One region of the Gellertiella sp. DMC107 genome, then DNA from elsewhere that is predicted to be linked to it. Evidence: riboswitches for the same ligand, from Rfam matches in the RefSeq annotation. Region 1 holds a riboswitch; each other region holds the start of a gene.
The links. A riboswitch is a leader RNA that binds a small molecule or an ion and turns the genes downstream of it on or off. The one in region 1 is predicted to bind cobalamin.
Positions count from the first base shown of each region.

Region 2: it holds a riboswitch for cobalamin, as region 1 does, so the genes downstream of both, cobU (bifunctional adenosylcobinamide kinase/adenosylcobinamide-phosphate guanylyltransferase) here and ACT54B_RS18925 (aromatic ring-hydroxylating oxygenase subunit alpha) in region 1, are expected to answer to the same signal.
Region 3: it holds a riboswitch for cobalamin, as region 1 does, so the genes downstream of both, ACT54B_RS17515 (energy-coupling factor ABC transporter permease) here and ACT54B_RS18925 (aromatic ring-hydroxylating oxygenase subunit alpha) in region 1, are expected to answer to the same signal.
Region 4: it holds a riboswitch for cobalamin, as region 1 does, so the genes downstream of both, bluB (5,6-dimethylbenzimidazole synthase) here and ACT54B_RS18925 (aromatic ring-hydroxylating oxygenase subunit alpha) in region 1, are expected to answer to the same signal.

Region 1 is NZ_JBQUZZ010000006.1:185,215-189,419, reverse strand. It holds gene ACT54B_RS18945 (MipA/OmpV family protein) at 1-65, shown strand, start outside; gene ACT54B_RS18940 (TetR/AcrR family transcriptional regulator) at 69-716, opposite strand; gene ACT54B_RS18935 (darcynin family protein) at 755-1,093, shown strand; gene ACT54B_RS18930 (SDR family oxidoreductase) at 1,105-1,854, shown strand; cobalamin riboswitch at 1,931-2,137, shown strand; gene ACT54B_RS18925 (aromatic ring-hydroxylating oxygenase subunit alpha) at 2,263-3,510, shown strand; gene ACT54B_RS18920 (FAD-binding oxidoreductase) at 3,519-4,205, shown strand, end outside.
Region 2 is NZ_JBQUZZ010000001.1:152,323-156,527, forward strand. It holds gene cobN (cobaltochelatase subunit CobN) at 1-940, opposite strand, end outside; gene cobW (cobalamin biosynthesis protein CobW) at 945-2,018, opposite strand; gene cobU (bifunctional adenosylcobinamide kinase/adenosylcobinamide-phosphate guanylyltransferase) at 2,023-2,547, opposite strand; cobalamin riboswitch at 2,732-3,102, opposite strand; gene ACT54B_RS00720 (cobyric acid synthase) at 3,169-4,205, opposite strand, start outside.
Region 3 is NZ_JBQUZZ010000005.1:271,063-275,267, forward strand. It holds gene choX (choline ABC transporter substrate-binding protein) at 1-776, opposite strand, end outside; gene betI (choline-binding transcriptional repressor BetI) at 977-1,567, shown strand; cobalamin riboswitch at 1,646-1,865, shown strand; gene ACT54B_RS17515 (energy-coupling factor ABC transporter permease) at 1,938-2,606, shown strand; gene ACT54B_RS17520 (energy-coupling factor ABC transporter substrate-binding protein) at 2,610-2,924, shown strand; gene cbiQ (cobalt ECF transporter T component CbiQ) at 2,924-3,664, shown strand; gene ACT54B_RS17530 (energy-coupling factor ABC transporter ATP-binding protein) at 3,661-4,205, shown strand, end outside.
Region 4 is NZ_JBQUZZ010000001.1:27,513-31,717, reverse strand. It holds gene ACT54B_RS00125 (NAD+ synthase) at 32-1,711, shown strand; cobalamin riboswitch at 1,745-1,949, shown strand; gene bluB (5,6-dimethylbenzimidazole synthase) at 1,996-2,682, shown strand; gene ACT54B_RS00115 (phosphatase PAP2 family protein) at 2,802-3,539, shown strand; gene ACT54B_RS00110 (methyl-accepting chemotaxis protein) at 3,752-4,205, shown strand, end outside.

The DNA of each region.
Region 1 (4,205 bases):
GCTCGGAAGATCAGGTCACCATCGGCGTCTCCGCCACCTATCGTTTCGATTTCTCGCTGCGCTGATCGTCAGCCGCCAAGCCCGAGATAGCCGTAGACGGCACGGCGGATGCGCGCTTCGAGCGATGCGGGATCGGTCTCGCCGTAGAGCCCTGCCGCATCGGCCATCCCCCGGGTCAGCGCCGCCAGATCCCGCGCGGCGGTTGCCGGGTCGGCTATGCCATGGGCGGAGAGCGCCCGGGCGACAGTTTCGGCAATCTCCTGTTTCAGCGCCTGGGTTTCCGCGTCGAGCGGCAGCAGGCTTTCCGCATATTCGAGACTGGCCGCCAGCCGGGGACGGGCGAACTGGTGGTGCAGCGCGGCGCGGATCAGGCCGTCGAGCAACGTCTTCAGATCGGCCGTTCCCGCCTGCTCAGCCTGCCCTTCCAGCAGCACGATCAGTTCCGCGCGCTTGCGCCGGATGAGGGCCGCGAGCAGCGCCTCCTTGCCAGGAAAATACTGGTAGAGGCTGCCGATGCTGATGCCCGCCCGTTCCGCCACCAGATTGGTGTTGAGGGCCGATAGCCCGCCGCCCTCCAGAATGCGAGCCGCCGCTTCCAGGATGATCTCGACGGTCGCGGCAGACCGTGCCTGACGCGGATGTTTGCGGGCTTCGATGGGCTTTGCGGTGCGGGACATGGAATGCGAGTTGGAAATGTGAGCAATTGCTCGCACCATAGATCCGTTCCACCCATCCCGCAACCGGAGCGTCGTCCATGGATCCGCTGAAGCCCCGCCTTTCCGTTTTCGTCTGTCTGAGGGCGTTGCCGTCCTGGCTGCGCCTGCCACGGCCCGAGCGGGAGCGGATCGCGACGGCAGCGCTCTTGCCGGCGCTTGAGGGGCGGAGCGTGACCCTGCGCCATTTCGATGCGGAGGCCTTTTCCGCGGATTGTTCCGACATCGTGCTCTTCGAGGCGGAAGATGCGGTTCAATTCAATGGCGTGATGGAGGCGCTGCGCGATTCGCCGCTCTTTGCCGAGCCCTTCTTCGACCTGATCCGGATCATTCCGGCCATCGAGGACGGCTTCCGCCACTATGAGCGGAGTGGGGTGTGAAGGGGGTGGCCATGCGGATCGAGGGACAGAGGGTACTCGTCACCGGCGGCACCGCCGGAATAGGCCGGGACATCGCGTTGCAACTCGCGGCGCGGGGTGCGCGGGTGATCATCACCGGGCGGAACCGGGTCGCCGCCGAGTCGGTAATCGCGGCGGCGGGAGGGGCAATGGCCTTCATCGAGGCCGATCTCGCCGACCGGGAAGGACAGGAACGGCTGGTGGCCGAGGTCATGGCGCGCCATCCCGATCTGTCGATCCTCGTCAACAATGCGGGCGTGCAGGTGAACATGCCGGCGACGGGCCTTGGCGATGCGGGCCTGATGGCGGCCTTCCGCGCCGAAATCGAGCTCAATCTGGACGCGCCCATCGCGCTCGCCTTCGGTCTGATGCCCTTGCTGGCCCGGCAGCCGCGCGCGGCCATCGTCAATATGTCCTCGGGCCTTGCGCTGGCCCCGAAGCGGACCGCGCCGGTCTATTGCGCGACGAAGGCGGGGCTCAGCGCCTTCAGCCGCGCGCTGCGCTACCGCTGCGAGGATGCGGCGCCCCATGTGACCGTGCATGACGTGATCATGGCTTTCGTCGAGACGGGCATGACAGCGGGGCGCGGGCGGAACAAGATGCACCCTGCCGAGGCAGCCCGCGCGGTGATTGCGGGCCTCGAACGGGGAAAGCCGGAGATCGTCGTGGGAAAGGCCCGGCTTCTCGCCGCAATCAGCCGCCTGTCGCCGGCTCTTGCCCGTCGCATCCTGCGCGATGGCTGACCGCCTCCGTCCACAGGCCTGTTTCGATGAGGCTTGCAGATGTCGCATTCAGCCATGTGGTCGCGAATGAAATATGGTGTCTTGGGGACATCGAGGTGCCCGAAGGTTTTGACGAGCCGGAGGGACAATTGGGAAGCCGGTGACAACCCGGCGCTGCCCCCGCAACGGTAGCAGAACTGAACGGCGTCGAAAGACCACTGGGCGAAGGCCCGGGAAGGTGACGCAAGGTCCCCTCGGGGGACGGTTCTGGAGCCCGGAAACCAGCCTCGATGCGCTGAACTCGACTGATCGCGGTGGGCGAGCAGGAGGCGAATGGACATGCGGCCCCTCCGGCTGAGGGTGCGCCTGCGCCTGTCCATGCGTTTCCGGATCATCCGCCCGGCCGTCCCCGACCCATAAGGACCGACCATGGACATCCGTTCCGACATGCTTTCCCGGCTCCAGGCCCGCAAGCCCGGCTTTACCCTCGACCAGCCCTTCTATATCGATCCGGCCTATTTCCAGCAGGATCTGAACGAGATCTGGTACAAGGACTGGCTGTTCATCGGGCATGATTGCGAGCTGCCGAAGCCGGGCAATTTCATGACGGTGCAGGTCGGCGCCTATCCTGTGGTCCTCGTTCGCGACAATGACGGCGGCATCCGCGCCTTCCACAATTCCTGCCGCCATCGCGGCTCGCGGGTCTGCACCGAGCATCGCGGTTCGGCGGCCAAGCTCGTCTGCCCCTATCACCAGTGGACCTACGATCTCGACGGTTCGCTGCAATATGCCCGCCACATGGGCGAGAGCTTCGACAAGTCCACCTATGGCCTGAAGCCCGTCGCCTGCGAGCTCGCCGGCGGCTACATCTTCATCTCGCTCGCCGAGAAGCCGATGGATTTCGCCCCCTTCCGGGCTACCATGGAGCCCTATTTCCTGCCGCACCGGCTGCGCGATGCCAAGGTGGCTTACGAAAGCACTATCATCGAAAAGGGCAACTGGAAGCTCGTCTGGGAAAACAACCGCGAATGCTATCACTGCGCCGGCAACCATCCGGAACTCTGCAAGACCTATCCGGAAGCCCCGACCGCGACCGGCGTCAACGGTGCGGCGGATGATCCTGAAATCGTCGAGCACTGGGAAAAATGCGAGGCGCTCGGCCTGCCGAGCCGCTTTGCCATCGACCAGCGCGGCCAGTTCCGCACCGCCCGTATTCCGCTGCTGCGCGATGCGGTGAGCTACACCATGTCCGGCCGCAAGGCGGTGCAGATGCGGCTTTCCGACGACATCAACCAGGACCGCCTCGGCACGCTCCTGCTCTTCCACTACCCGACCACCTGGAACCACATTCTCTCCGACCATGCGGTGACCTTCCGCGTGCTGCCGATCAGCGCCACGGAAACTGCTGTCACCACCAAGTGGCTGGTGCACAAGGATGCGGTGGAAGGCATCGATTACCGGCTGGACGATCTCATCCATGTCTGGACCGAGACCAACGACCAGGACCGCCGGATCGTCGAGGAAAATGCCTTCGGCATCCAGTCGCCCGCCTATCAGCCCGGCCCCTATTCGGAAGCGCATGAGGGCGGCGTGGAGCAGTTCGTCGACTGGTATTCCCGCTTCATGCAGGAGCGTCTCGGCGGCAAGGCTCCGGCCTCGCTGCGCTCGGTCGCCTGAGGCCCGCCATGACGATGAAACCCTTCCTCGGGGAGGTGCCGCCGGCACTTCCCCTCGACGCGACCAGCCCCTGGAATGCCGCCCGGCAGATGCTCGTCTGCACGGCGGTCACCGACGAGGCGCCCGATGTGAAGACCTTCACCTTCGGCGTCGAGGGCGGCGGCTGGTTCAAATACATGCCGGGCCAGTTCATCACGGTGGAGCTTCGGGCGAAGGGCGGCGATCTCCATCGCACCTACACCATCTCCTCCACGCCCTCGCGGCCCTATGCGCTGTCGATCACCATCAAGGCGCAGCCCGGCAGCATCGGCACCCGCTGGATGTTCGATCATGTGGTGCCGGGTTCGCGCATCCGCGCCTATGGCCCGAACGGCCATTTCACGCTGGCGCGCAATCCGGCGGAGAAATACCTGTTCATTTCGGCCGGCTCCGGCATCACCCCCATGATGTCCATGCTGCGCTGGCTTTCCGATACCGCGCCTGCGACCGATGTGGTCTTCCTGAATTCGGCGCGCCGGCCGGAGGAAATCATATTCCGCGAGGAGCTGGAGCTGCTCGCCAAGCGCATGCCCAATCTCTCGCTCGGTTTCCTGCCGGAAGGCCGCTCCGTCGCCTCGCCCTGGGCGGGGCTGATGGGCCGCATCGACCGGCACAAGCTCGCCATGCTGGTTCCCGATTTCATGGGCCGCGAAATC
Region 2 (4,205 bases), on a different contig from region 1:
GGGCGGAAAGCCCCTGCGCGGAGGCTTCCCATGCTTCTTTGGACGAAGCGGAGAAGATCGCCTGCAACACGACCGATCCTTGCGATTCCAGAACGGTCGGCTTGCGGTTCGCGCCGGGCGCGGAAACCGCAAAGGCGGTGGCGTTGATCACCACTTCAGGCACGCCCTTGGCGAAGATCGACTTCAGCGTGCCGATGCAGTCGGAATCCTTCAGGCTGTAGGCAAAGACGGGAAGTGCGCGCAGCCCCTCCGCCGCCAGCGCCTCGATCATCGCCTCGACAGGCTTTGTCTCGCCGCTCTGGACGAGCGCGCGGTAGAAGGAAATGGCAACGGTGCCCTTCGCCTCCTGGCTGGGACCCACCTTTTCCAGCCAGCGGGAGACCTTGATCACCCCTTCGCCCGGCCACCAGATGCCGGCCTTGGCAAGCGGCACGGCGGGACCCGGCTTTTCGCCCCCCGACAGCATGGCCGAGGCATAGGTGAGGAAGGCGCGCGTATTGTCGTTACCGCCCTCGATCAGGTAGGACCAGAGTGCGTTGAGATCGTCGACACCGATATTCGAATAGGGCACCAGCCCCGGATCGGGCTTGGAATCGCCGGGAATGACCGCAATCTTCGCGCCGTATCGGTTTGCGGCAGCATGCAAGGCCTCCAGCGCATACTGGAAATAGCTCGCCCCGCCAAGCGGCCGCACCACGATCAGCTTCGCATGCCGCGCCGTCCGCTCCACATAGGTATCGACGGACATCGGATGCTTCAGCGAAATCAGGCTCGCGACCCGCAAGGTAAACCCGTTGTCGAGCTGCCGCTGCGCCGAGGCGACGGCGGCAAGCTCCGTATCCGCTGCCGACAGGAACAGTATATCACCCGGCGACTGGCCGAGATCGATGGCCTCGTCCCCGTCCGAGATGGTTCCCTTTTGTGCGAGCAGCAGATGCATGGGATCAGAGCGCCTTCAGCGCCGCGCGGATCGCGTCGTCGTCCATCTCGTCATGCAGGCCGATGACGACGAGGCGGGTGGCGCGGGTTTCGCCCGGGGCCCAGGCGCGATCGAAATAATGGTCGATGCGGCTGCCGACCGCCTGGATGACGAGGCGCATCGGCTTGCCGGGCACGTCGGCAAAGCCCTTGAGGCGGAGGATATCGTGTTCCGCGATGATCGCCTTCAGCTTCTCCACGAAGAGCGCCGGATCGGCAACGGGACCGAGCTCGGCCACGAAGCTCTCGAACTCGTCATGATCATGGTCGTGATGGTGCTCGACGCCGTCCTCGTGCAGGGCCTCGTGTTCCAGCTCGTGATGCGACTTGCGGTTCTCGATATCGGCTTCCGTGCCGACGCCGAGGCCGAGCAGGACCGAGGCCGGAACCGAGCCGTTGCGGGCTTCGATCATCGTCGGCTTGCGGGCAATGCGGGCGGTCACTTCGCTGCGAACCGTGGCAAGGCCCTCGGCATCCAGAAGGTCGGTCTTGTTGAGAACGATGAGGTCGGCGCAGGTCAGCTGGTCCTCGAAGAGTTCTTCGAGCGGGCTTTCATGGTCGAGCCCCTCGTCTTCGGCGCGCATGGCATCCACGCGGTCGTGATCGTCGGCAAAGCGGCCTGCGGCGACGGCGGCACTGTCCACCACGGTCACCACGCCATCGACCGTCACCTGCGTGCGGATTTCCGGCCAGTTGAAGGCGGCAACCAGCGGCTGCGGCAGCGCAAGGCCGGAGGTTTCGATGACGATATGGTCAGGGCGGCTTTCGCGCTCCAGCAGCTTCATCATGGTCGGCACAAAATCGTCGGCCACGGTGCAGCAGATGCAGCCATTGGTCAGCTCGATGATGTCGTCCTCGGTACAGTTTTCCGCACCGCAACCCTTCAGCACCTCCCCATCGACGCCGAGATCGCCGAATTCGTTGATGATCAGCGCGATCTTCTTGCCGCCGGTATCGGTCAGCAGGTTGCGGATCATCGTGGTCTTGCCCGCTCCGAGAAAACCGGTGATCACAGTTGCGGGGATCTTTTCCTTGAACATCGGTTCAACCCTTCATCTTCAGCGGCAGGCCCGCCGCAACAAAATAGACTTCCTTCGCCACGTCGGCGATCAACTGGTGCAGGCGGCCCGCATGGTCGCGGAATTCTCTGGCCATGCGGTTTTCCGGGACAATGCCCAGACCGACCTCGTTGGAGACGAAAACGATGCGACCCCGGGCATCCCGCACGAATTCCGCAAGCGCGCGGAATTCGGAGGCCATGTCGCGCTCTTCCATCATCAGGTTGGTGACCCAGAGGGTCAGGCAATCGACCAGGATGACACTCTCCGTGGAATCGATGGTCTGGAGCGCGAAGACGAGATCGAGCGGCTCTTCCAGCGTGTTCCAGTCCGGGCCGCGGTCCTCGCGGTGCTTGTCGATGCGCGCGCGCATCTCGTCGTCCCAGGCCCGGCCCGTCGCCACGTAATGGCGCCTGAGGCCCGTGCCCAGCACATAGTTTTCGGCAAATCGGGATTTTCCGGAGCGCGCGCCGCCGAGAACGAGGACAGCGCCTTTGGACTGTGCCGTCATGGCCTGCAGTCTCCCACACGGCATGAATCAAAAGCCGGCATCGCGGCGGAAACACCGCTGCGCCGCCCTGTCAGGCCAGACACACATGCATGCTTCGCCATCCGGCACATAGCCGGCATGGGCGCTCGTCTTGCCATGACAACCTCCGTGCTGGCATTGGGGACGCCTCCCCAGGAACTGGGCTCTTCGCCCGGCACGAATGGCAGGTCTCCTGGCTCGCGGTTCCCGGCACGTCGCCGTGCCAGCAGGTGCTTCTCGCCTTCCCGAAGTGATCCGCATGGAAAGAGGTGGACGATTCGTAGAAGAAGAGGCGTCCGGCCCCGGCTGTTTTCCATGCCACTCCAGTGGCTTTTCCCTGTCCCTGTCGCCTTCGCCCGTCCGCACCATGCGAACCGCCGGCCAATGCCGTCAGAACCGGGATGAAGTCCCCTCGCCGCTCTACAGTCGCGGGGTCGGCTGCGATACGGATGCCCTGAATGGGTCCATCCTTGCGCATTCCCTATCTCTTCCCGCTGCGACCTTGGCGCAGCGGAAACCATCCGTTTCTTGATGTTTCATAAGAGTGGGGGCGTTCCAAGTCAATCGCATCGGGCGGCGGGCAATGTCGCAGGCGGAACCGGCTCAACCGCCCATCAGGCCATCGAGCCAGCGTGGATCGAGAAGCGATTCCAGCTCGGCCGCCAGATCGTCGAGCGCGCGATCCACCCCTTCCCGGTAGGAGAGCCGGTCCCCTTCGATGCCGAAGGTGGACAGCAGGCCCCGCCTGTATCCGTCATTGCCAAAGAGACCGTGCAGATAGGTGCCCATGACCCGCCCGTCCGGCGAGATGGCCCCATCGGCCCGGTTGCCGATGCGGATCGCCGGACGGACGCAATCCGGCCCCTCCGTCACGCCCAGATGGATCTCGTAGCCCTCGAGCGGCACATCATGCTCGACCGACCAGGCGGCCGTGTTGCGGACCGTCTTTTCCGGGGCCATTTCGGTTTCCACGTCGAGCAGGCCAAGACCCTCCGTTTCCGTCGTGCCGCCTTCGATGCCGAGCGGATCGCGCACCACGCGCCCGAGCATCTGATATCCGCCGCAAATGCCGATCACCCGTCCGCCCCGCTTCACATGCCGGGCCAGATCGCGATCCCAGCCCTGCGCGCGCAGATCCATCAGATCGCCGATGGTCGATTTCGAACCCGGCAGCACCACCAGCCCCGTATCGGCAGGGATTGCCTCCCCCGGACGGACATAGACGAGATCCACCTCCGGCTCGGCCTTCAGCGGATCGAGATCGTCGAAATTGGCGATGCGCGAGAGGACCGGAACGGCCACCTTCAGCGCCCGTCCCTCCGGTCGCGCGAGACGCTCCAGCACGACGGAATCCTCTGCCGGCAGCCGGGCCGCCGCCTTCAGCCAGGGAACGACGCCGAAACAGGGCCAGCCCGTGAAACCCTCGATGGCTTTCAACCCGTCGTCGAAAAGCGTCACATCGCCCCGGAACTTGTTGATCAGGTAACCGGCGATCATCGCCCGGTCCTCGGGCGGCAGGATGGCATGGGTACCGACCAGCGAGGCAATCACCCCGCCCCGGTCGATATCCCCGACCAGCACGACGGGAACCTGCGCCCGTGTCGCAAAACCCATATTGGCAATATCGCCTGCCCGCAGGT
Region 3 (4,205 bases), on a different contig from region 1:
CCGTCATTCATCAGGTAGCCCATGCCGCGATTCTCGAAATCCACATCGAAGCGGAGATTGGAAAGCAGCTTGGCCACATTCGGGCATTCCCCGGCAAAGCCCTTGCGCACCTGGGTGCTGACGGTGGCCGCACCGAAATCCGGGCCGTAGAACTTGTCGCCGCCGGTGAGGTACTTCATGTCGATGTCCGTGTTCATCGGATGGGGCGCCCAGCCCTGGAACACGATGAAGCTCTTGTCTTTCGCATGCCGCTTGACCTCGGCCAGCATGCCCTGCTCGGAGGATTCCACCACTTCCCAGCCCTTCAGGCCAAGCGCGGGATCGTTGACGGCATCCAGCATCAGCTGGTTGGAACCCGGCTCGATGCCGTAGAGCTTGCGTTCGAAGCGGTCGGCGAAGGCCTGCAGATCGGCGAAGTCGTGGACGCCGGCCTCATAGACATAGGTCGGCACGGCAAAGGTATATTTCGCCCCGGTGAGATTGGTGGCCACCGTCTCTACCGTTCCATCCGCCAGATAGGGCTTGGCATAGGTGATCATGGCCGGATCCCAATAGCCGAGGAAAACGTCGAGATCCCGGTTTTTCAGGCTGAGATAGATGACATCGACGCCGAGAAGCGACGAGGACGGTTCATAGCCGAGCCCCTTCAGCAGCGTCATCCCGACGCCGGTGGTGAAGGCAAGATCGTTCCATCCGGGTTCGGCCATGCGGACCGCCTTGCAGCTTTCAGCCTCGGCGGCCCGGGCGGCGCCCGCCCCGGCCAGAACCCCTGCCATGATTGCGGCGAGCACGAGGCCACGCCCGCTTCGACCCTTTTCCGTTTGCCCCCTCATCGACATCTCCTTTTCTGCGGCGCACCGCCGTTCCCATCATTTTGTCTCATTGGATATTAAATTGACCCGCCGGTCAACAGTTGATCTTTCCGGACGAATTGTCGATGAAGGAGGCAGGGGCACAGAGCAGAGGCAGGGCGGCCATGAAGCTTTCGAGAATCAGCGAGATCCGGCGCCGGGAACTGCGGCAGGCGGCTTTCGAGGTGCTGCAGACGGAGGGCCTGGCAGGAACGACGCTGGAAAAGGTGGCCACGCATGCGGGGGCATCGAAGGGCATCGTGCTGCATTATTTCCGCAACAAGCAGGAGCTTTTCGAGCAGGCCATGCGGGAGGCGAACGCGGCCCTGCACCGGGCGGTCGTCGCCCGGCTGAAGACGGCCACGACGCCCCGGCAGCGGCTCGAAGCGGTGCTGCTCGGCAATTTCGAGCCGGAATTCTTCAAGCCGGAAATCAGCCATGCCTGGCTTTCGCTGGTGGCGGAAGTGCCGCGCGAGCCGCAGCTGGCGCGGCTTCAGCATGTGTTCCACGCGCGGCTCCACTCCAATCTGGTGGCGGCGCTGGCCGGCCTCGTGCCGCGTCAGGAGGCGGAAGACATCGCCGCCGGCCTCAGCGCGCTGATCGACGGCCTCTGGCTGCGCCTGGGGCTCGGCGCCGGATCGATGGACCGGGATGCGGCGCTGCGGCAGGTCTGGCGCTATGTCGACGGGCTTGTGCCTGCCACCGTCACCGCATGACGCAAAGCGCAGATTGCAATCGGCTGGAACTTCTCCTATGAAGGAGGGATGCGGAAACGCGGACCCGAAGGTTCGCGCGACGTGACTACGAAAGACGGTTCTGCCCACACCGGACGGGAGGGCGGATGAAAAGGGAACACGGTGAGGATTACCCATCAGGGACCGAGACCGTGGCTGCCCCCGCAACTGTGAGCGGAGAGCGACGTCCAACCATGCCATTGGCGCGACAGGCGTGCCGATAAGGCGGACCGAGCGACGACCCGCAAGCCAGGAGACCTGCCTCTTTCGGCAACCCGGGATGGGATTTCCCGACAGGGAACCATCCTTTTGACTGGCCCCGCGCGGGTGGCGCGGGCAAAGGAGTTGTCCGATGCATATCATGGAAGGCTACCTTCCGGTGAGCCATGCCCTTGGCTGGGCTGCGCTTTCTCTCCCCTTCGTCGTCTATGGCGCCCGCAAGATCGTGCGCACGCTTGAGGAAAAACCAGAAACCAAGATGCTGCTGGCCGCTTCCGGGGCCTATGTCTTCGTGCTCTCGGCGCTGAAGATCCCGTCGGTGACGGGCAGCTGCTCCCATCCGACCGGCACCGGCCTCTCGGCCACGCTGTTCGGCCCGTCCGTGACAGCCGTGCTCGGCACCATCGTGCTTCTGTTCCAGGCGCTGCTGCTCGCCCATGGCGGTCTGACGACGCTGGGCGCCAACGTCTTCTCCATGGCGATCGCCGGTCCCTTCATCGCCTATGGCCTCTATCGCGGCCTCACGAAGGCGGGGGCTTCCATGGCGGTCGCGGTGTTCTTCGCCGCCATGCTCGGCGATCTCGCCACCTATTGCGTCACCGCGCTGCAGCTGGCGCTCGCCTTCCCCGATCCGGTTTCGGGCGTCACCGGGGCGGCCGTGAAGTTCCTCGCGGTCTTCGCACCCACCCAGGCGCCGCTTGCGGTCAGCGAGGGTCTGCTGACCGTGGTCGTGATGAATCTTCTGTCGCGCTATTCCGCCGATGAGCTGAAGGCGCTCGGCCCCGTGACCGGAAAGGCCTGAGCCATGCTGAAGCAGAACCTCATCCTCCTGTCCATCGTGGGCGCGCTGGCCGCCGCGCCGCTCTTCATCCACCGGGGCGGCACCGCCCAGTTCAACGGCGCCGACAACAATGCCGCCGCGCTGATCACCGAGATCAATCCCGGTTACCAGCCCTGGTTCACCCCGATCTGGGAGCCGCCGAGCGGCGAAGTGGCCAGCCTGCTGTTTGCGCTGCAGGCCGCGCTTGGCGCCGGCCTGATCGGCTTCTATTTCGGCCGACGCTCCGCCCGGGGCGACAGCCATCGCGCATCGAAGACATCCGTCGAACAGGCGCACTGATGCGCCTCATCGACCGGTCCGCCCATACGAGCCGTTGGCGCCATGTGCCAACGGCGGAAAAACTCGCGCTCAGCCTCTCCGCCATGCTGGTGGCGGTGCTGTCGACGGCGCTGGCGATCAAGCTCGTGATCCTGGCGATCATGGCCCTGCTCACCCTTTTCGGCGCCGGTATTCCGGCGCGCGATTACCTGAAGGCTTTTGCCGTTCCGGCAGGCTTCATCGCCACGGGCGTCCTGGCCCAGGCGGTGACGCTCTCCTGGTCCGGTGGCCCCGTTCTCGGCCTGGCAGGCCGGGAAGACCTTCTGATGGCTGCACGCTTTGCCGTGACGGCGCTTGCCTCCATTTCCGCCCTGCTGCTGCTGGCGCTGACGACGCCGCTCACCCGGCTGATCGCCTTCCTGGAGCGGCGCGGCCTGAACCCGCATATTGCCGATATCGCGCTCGTGATGTTCCGGATGATCTGGCTGACGCTCGACTGTCTGGAAAGCGGCGAGCGGGCGCTGAAAGGCCGGCTCGGGCACCGGAATTTCCGCGGCATTCTCACCTCGCACGGTCTGCTGCTGGCGGCGCTGCTGCCGCGGGTCTTCTCGCGGGCGCAGCGGCTGGAAACCGGACTGGGCGCGCGCGGCTACGAGGGGCGACTCGTGTTCCTGACGACCGAGGAGCCCTCCCGCCTCTTCCGCATGGCGGCGACGGTCAGCGCCTTTGCCGGCCTGCTGCTGGTCGGGAGGTTTGCATGATCCTGTCGGCGAAAGGCCTTTCCTTTGCCTATCCGGGCGCGCCGCCGGCGCTCTCGGGCGTCGGTTTTTCCATCGATCGCGGTGAGTGCGTGGCGCTGCTCGGCGTCAACGGGGCCGGCAAGTCCACCCTTTTCCAGCTGCTGAACGGCAGCCTGAAGCCGGCGGAAGGCACGGTGCGGCTCGACGGCGAGGCCATCAGCCACGACCGCAAGGGCCTTGCCCGGCTGCGCGCCAGCGTCGGCCTCGTCATGCAGGACCCGGACGACCAGCTCTTTGCGGCCACGGTCGCCGAAGACGTGTCCTTCGGCCCGTCCAACATGGGTCTGCCGGAGGCGGAGATCCGCCGCCGGGTGGCGGCCGCGCTGGAGGCGATGGGCATTGCCGATCTGGCAGCGACCCCCACCCACCGCATGAGCTTCGGGCAGAAGAAGCGGGCCGCGATTGCCGGCGTCATCGCCATGGAGCCCCGCGTGCTGCTGCTGGACGAGCCGACCGCCGGTCTCGACCCGCATGGGGTCAGCGAACTCATGCATGCGCTCGA
Region 4 (4,205 bases), on a different contig from region 1:
GGCGCGGGCAGGGCGCGCTACATCACTCCTCATGACCCAGGCACCTGACATTACCGATACAATCCGCATCGCCGTCGGCCAGTTCAACCCGACGGTCGGTGACATCAAGGGCAATATGGCGAAGGCGCGGGAAGCCCGCGCCGATGCGGCACGGCAGGGAGCCCATCTCCTGCTGCTCACCGAACTGTTCGTGGCGGGCTATCCGCCGGAAGACCTGGTTCTGAAGCCTGCCTTCATCCGCGCCTGCCGGGAGGCGATCGACGCCTTTGCCGCGGAAACCGCCGATGGCGGGCCGGGGGTCATCATCGGCTTTCCCCGCCAGGACGAGGCGGGCCGCTACAATTCCGTCGCGGTGCTGGACGGCGGCCGGGTCCTCGCCATCCGTGACAAGGTGGATCTGCCCAATTACGGCGAGTTCGACGAAAAGCGCGTGTTCCGCGCCGGCGCGATGCCGGGGCCGGTGAATTTCCGGGGCGTGCGTCTCGGCATCCCGGTCTGCGAGGATATCTGGGGTGAACTCGGCGTCTGCGAGACGCTGGCGGAAAGCGGCGCGGAGCTCCTGCTGGTGCCGAACGGCTCGCCCTATTATCGCAACAAGATGGATATCCGCCACCAGATCGTGCTGAAGCATGTGATCGAACTCGGCCTGCCGATGATCTATGCGAACCAGCTCGGCGGACAGGACGAACTGGTCTTCGACGGCGCGAGCTTTGCCTTCAACGTCGACAAGTCCATGGCTTTCCAGATGAGCCAGTTCGAGGAGACCCTGTCCGTTTCCACCTGGAAGCGGGAGGGCGAAAGCTGGGTCTGCCGCGACGGCGGCCGGGCCAATCTGCCCGATACGCAAGAGGCCGATTATCGGGCCTGCATGATCGGCTTCCGGGATTACGTGAACAAGAACGGCTTCCGCAATGTGGTGCTTGGCCTCTCCGGCGGCATCGACAGCGCGATCTGCGCGGCCATTGCGGTGGATGCGCTGGGCGAGGAGCGGGTGCGCTGCGTGATGCTGCCCTATCGCTACACCTCCTCCGATTCGCTGACGGACGCGGAGGCCTGTGCCAAGGCGCTGGGCTGCCGTTACGAGGTGGTGCCGATCGAGGAGCCGGTCGCCGGGTTTCTCTCCGCGCTGTCGGAGGTTTTCGAGGGGACGGAAGAGGGCATTACGGAGGAAAACCTCCAGAGCCGGGCGCGCGGCACCATTCTGATGGCCATTTCCAACAAGTTCGGTTCGATGGTCGTCACGACCGGGAACAAGTCGGAAATGTCGGTGGGCTATTGCACGCTCTATGGCGACATGAACGGTGGCTTCAACCCGATCAAGGACCTGTACAAGATGCAGGTCTATGCGCTTTCTGCCTGGCGCAACAGCCATGTGCCGCCGGGCGCGCTCGGGCCGGGGGGCGAGGTGATCCCGAAAAACATTCTGGACAAGGCACCTTCGGCAGAGCTTCGGCCGAACCAGACCGACCAGGATTCGCTGCCGCCCTATCCGGTCCTCGACGATATTCTCGAATGTCTCGTCGAGGCGGAAATGTCGGTGGAGGATATCGTGGCGCGCGGTCACGACGTGGCGACGGTGCACCGGATCGAGCATCTGCTCTATATCGCCGAATACAAGCGCCGGCAGTCGGCGCCGGGCGTGAAGATCACCCGCAAGAATTTCGGACGCGACCGGCGCTATCCGATCACCAACCGGTTCCGCGACCGGTAGGCGGGGGCGCCTTGCCAAAGGGCCGGCGCCTTGTCATAAGCAGGATATTCAGGTGCCGCCGGGTTTCCGGCGGATAATCGGGAATCCGGTGAAAAACCGGAACGTGCCCAACGCTGTAAGGCGGACGTCGTTGCAGACGGCTTTCCTGACCGGAAGGCCGCGCCACTGGGAAACCGGGAAGGCGTGCAGCGGGCGGATGATGCCCAGTCAGAAGACCGGCCTGATGCCATAGCCGATGCCGCGCGGACGGCGGCAGCGGTGTCTGCATTGTTGGGGATCGAACGATGCTTGCGACGAAATCGCACCGCGATGCGCTGGTGCATGCCGAACCGTTCACACCGGATGAAAAAGCCGCCCTTTATCGCGCCATCGAAACGCGGCGGGACGTGCGCGACCAGTTTTTGCCCGACCCTCTGCCTGACGATGTGGTGGAACGCCTGTTGAAGGCGGCGCATGCCGCACCGAGCGTGGGCTTCATGCAGCCCTGGAATTTCCTGCTCGTCCGTTCCGAGGAAAAGCGCCGCCGGGTGCACGAGGCCTTCTGCCGGGCGAACGAGGAGGCGGCGCTGATGTTTACCGGCGAACGCCGCGACCAGTATCGCGCGCTGAAGCTCGAAGGCATCCTCAAGGCGCCGCTCAGCATCTGTGTGACCTGCGATCCCACGCGGGGCGGCCAGGTGGTGCTGGGCCGGACCCACAATCCGCGCATGGATGTCTATTCCACCGTCTGCGCGGTGCAGAATCTCTGGCTCGCGGCCCGGGCGGAAGGGGTTGGCATCGGCTGGGTGAGCATTTTTCACGACCGCGACGTGCGGGAGATCTTTTCCATCCCCGACCATGTGGAAATCGTCGCCTGGCTTTGCGCGGGCTATGTGGACCAGCTCTACAGCGAGCCGGAACTGGCGGTGAAAGGCTGGCGGCAGCGGTTGCCGCTGGAGGATCTGGTCTTTGAGGAAACCTGGGGCGGATAGTCTCCCCTCGGCGCGCGCCGGACAGAGCTGTCACAGGACCGTAGCCAAACCGTCATGGCCGTTCGTTATCCTCCCCTGTGAAGGCGCATTGGGGGCGTCTCCATTTACGGGATCAGGGGATGACGGTCAGTGTTCCTGCACTGCCCGGCGAAGGGCGTGCCGTGGCGGCATGGCCTGCCGCCGGCTTTTTCGCGGCCACGGTGTTGGCCAGTCTGTTCTTTCGGCTGTTTCCAGAGGTGGATCTGGCTGTCAGCGCGCTGTTTTATGCGGAGAGGACCGGATTTTTCCTGGCTGCCGATCCGCTCTTGACGCTGCTGCGCAACATCAACCTCGTCTTGCCGCACGTCTGCGTGCTCTGTGCGTTTGCCGCGCTGCTGGTCCGGTCGGTCGGCCGACGGTCTCGTCTGGCCGCTCTCATGCCCCCACCGGGCCATTGTCTGTTTCTTCTCTGTGTCATGGGGCTGGGGCCAGGGCTTCTGACGCGGGTGATCAAGGACGGCTTCGGCCGGGCACGGCCGCGCGAGACGCTGGGTTTCGGGGGCGATTCTGCCTTTTCGCTTCCCTGGGATCTCTCCCGCGCCTGTCTGGACAACTGCTCGTTCATTTCGGGGGAGAGCGCTTCGGCGGCGGCCCTTCTGTCCCTGCCGCTGCTGCTGCCGGCTGGTCGCCGGCCCATGGCCTATGCGGCGATTGCGCCCTTCGCGGTCACCGTCTCGCTCAGCCGCGTGGCCTTCGGAGCGCATTTTCTCTCCGATGTCGTCATCGCCTGGGGCGTCGTCCTCACCCTCACCAGCCTGCTGTGGCGGCTGCAGGTTCTGAGCTTCCCGCATCGAAACACAATCAATAGTGGCGCATAATGAAAATAGCAATTTATAATAGAAGATGCCGCTAAAATAAATGTCTTTGGTCAACAAAACGATTTAAATGGCCGTTAGGCTTAAGGCACTATTAAAATTTATCGGCAAATAGTTGTTGCCAACCGGACGGCAATCTTGCCGGAACATGATGTTTGCCGAGCGCCCTGAGAGGCACCGCCCCCCCTTCATCTTCCGAATTCAAGGTTCCTCGAATGATCTTCGATCGTTTTCGATTGGGCAGGCTCGTGCCTGCTGCCATCATCAGCCTTATCTGCCTCAGCACCGGTGTGCTTGCCATTTCGGACACATTGTCAGCGCGGCAATTGCAGCGCAGCATGGACATCGCTCTGGCGCAGGAACAAGCGCAGGACCTGGCCCGGGAGATCACCGAGCTGAAGCTGCGGATCGAGCTGGATATCGTCAGCACCCAGGAATCGCTGACCGATATGTCTGCAACGCAGGGCAAGGACGGGTTGGATGACGGTCTCGATCTTGCCGCGCAATCGGCCAAGAGCCTGTCGGAAAAGGTCGCCCGCCTGAAGGCGCTTGCCGAAACGGCTGGCCTTTCCGATCTCGTCACGACGCTGGACGCGCTTTCGGAACGTTACGCGGGCTTCCACGCGACTGGCATCGAGATGGCCAAGACCTATGTGGCTGGCGGACCGG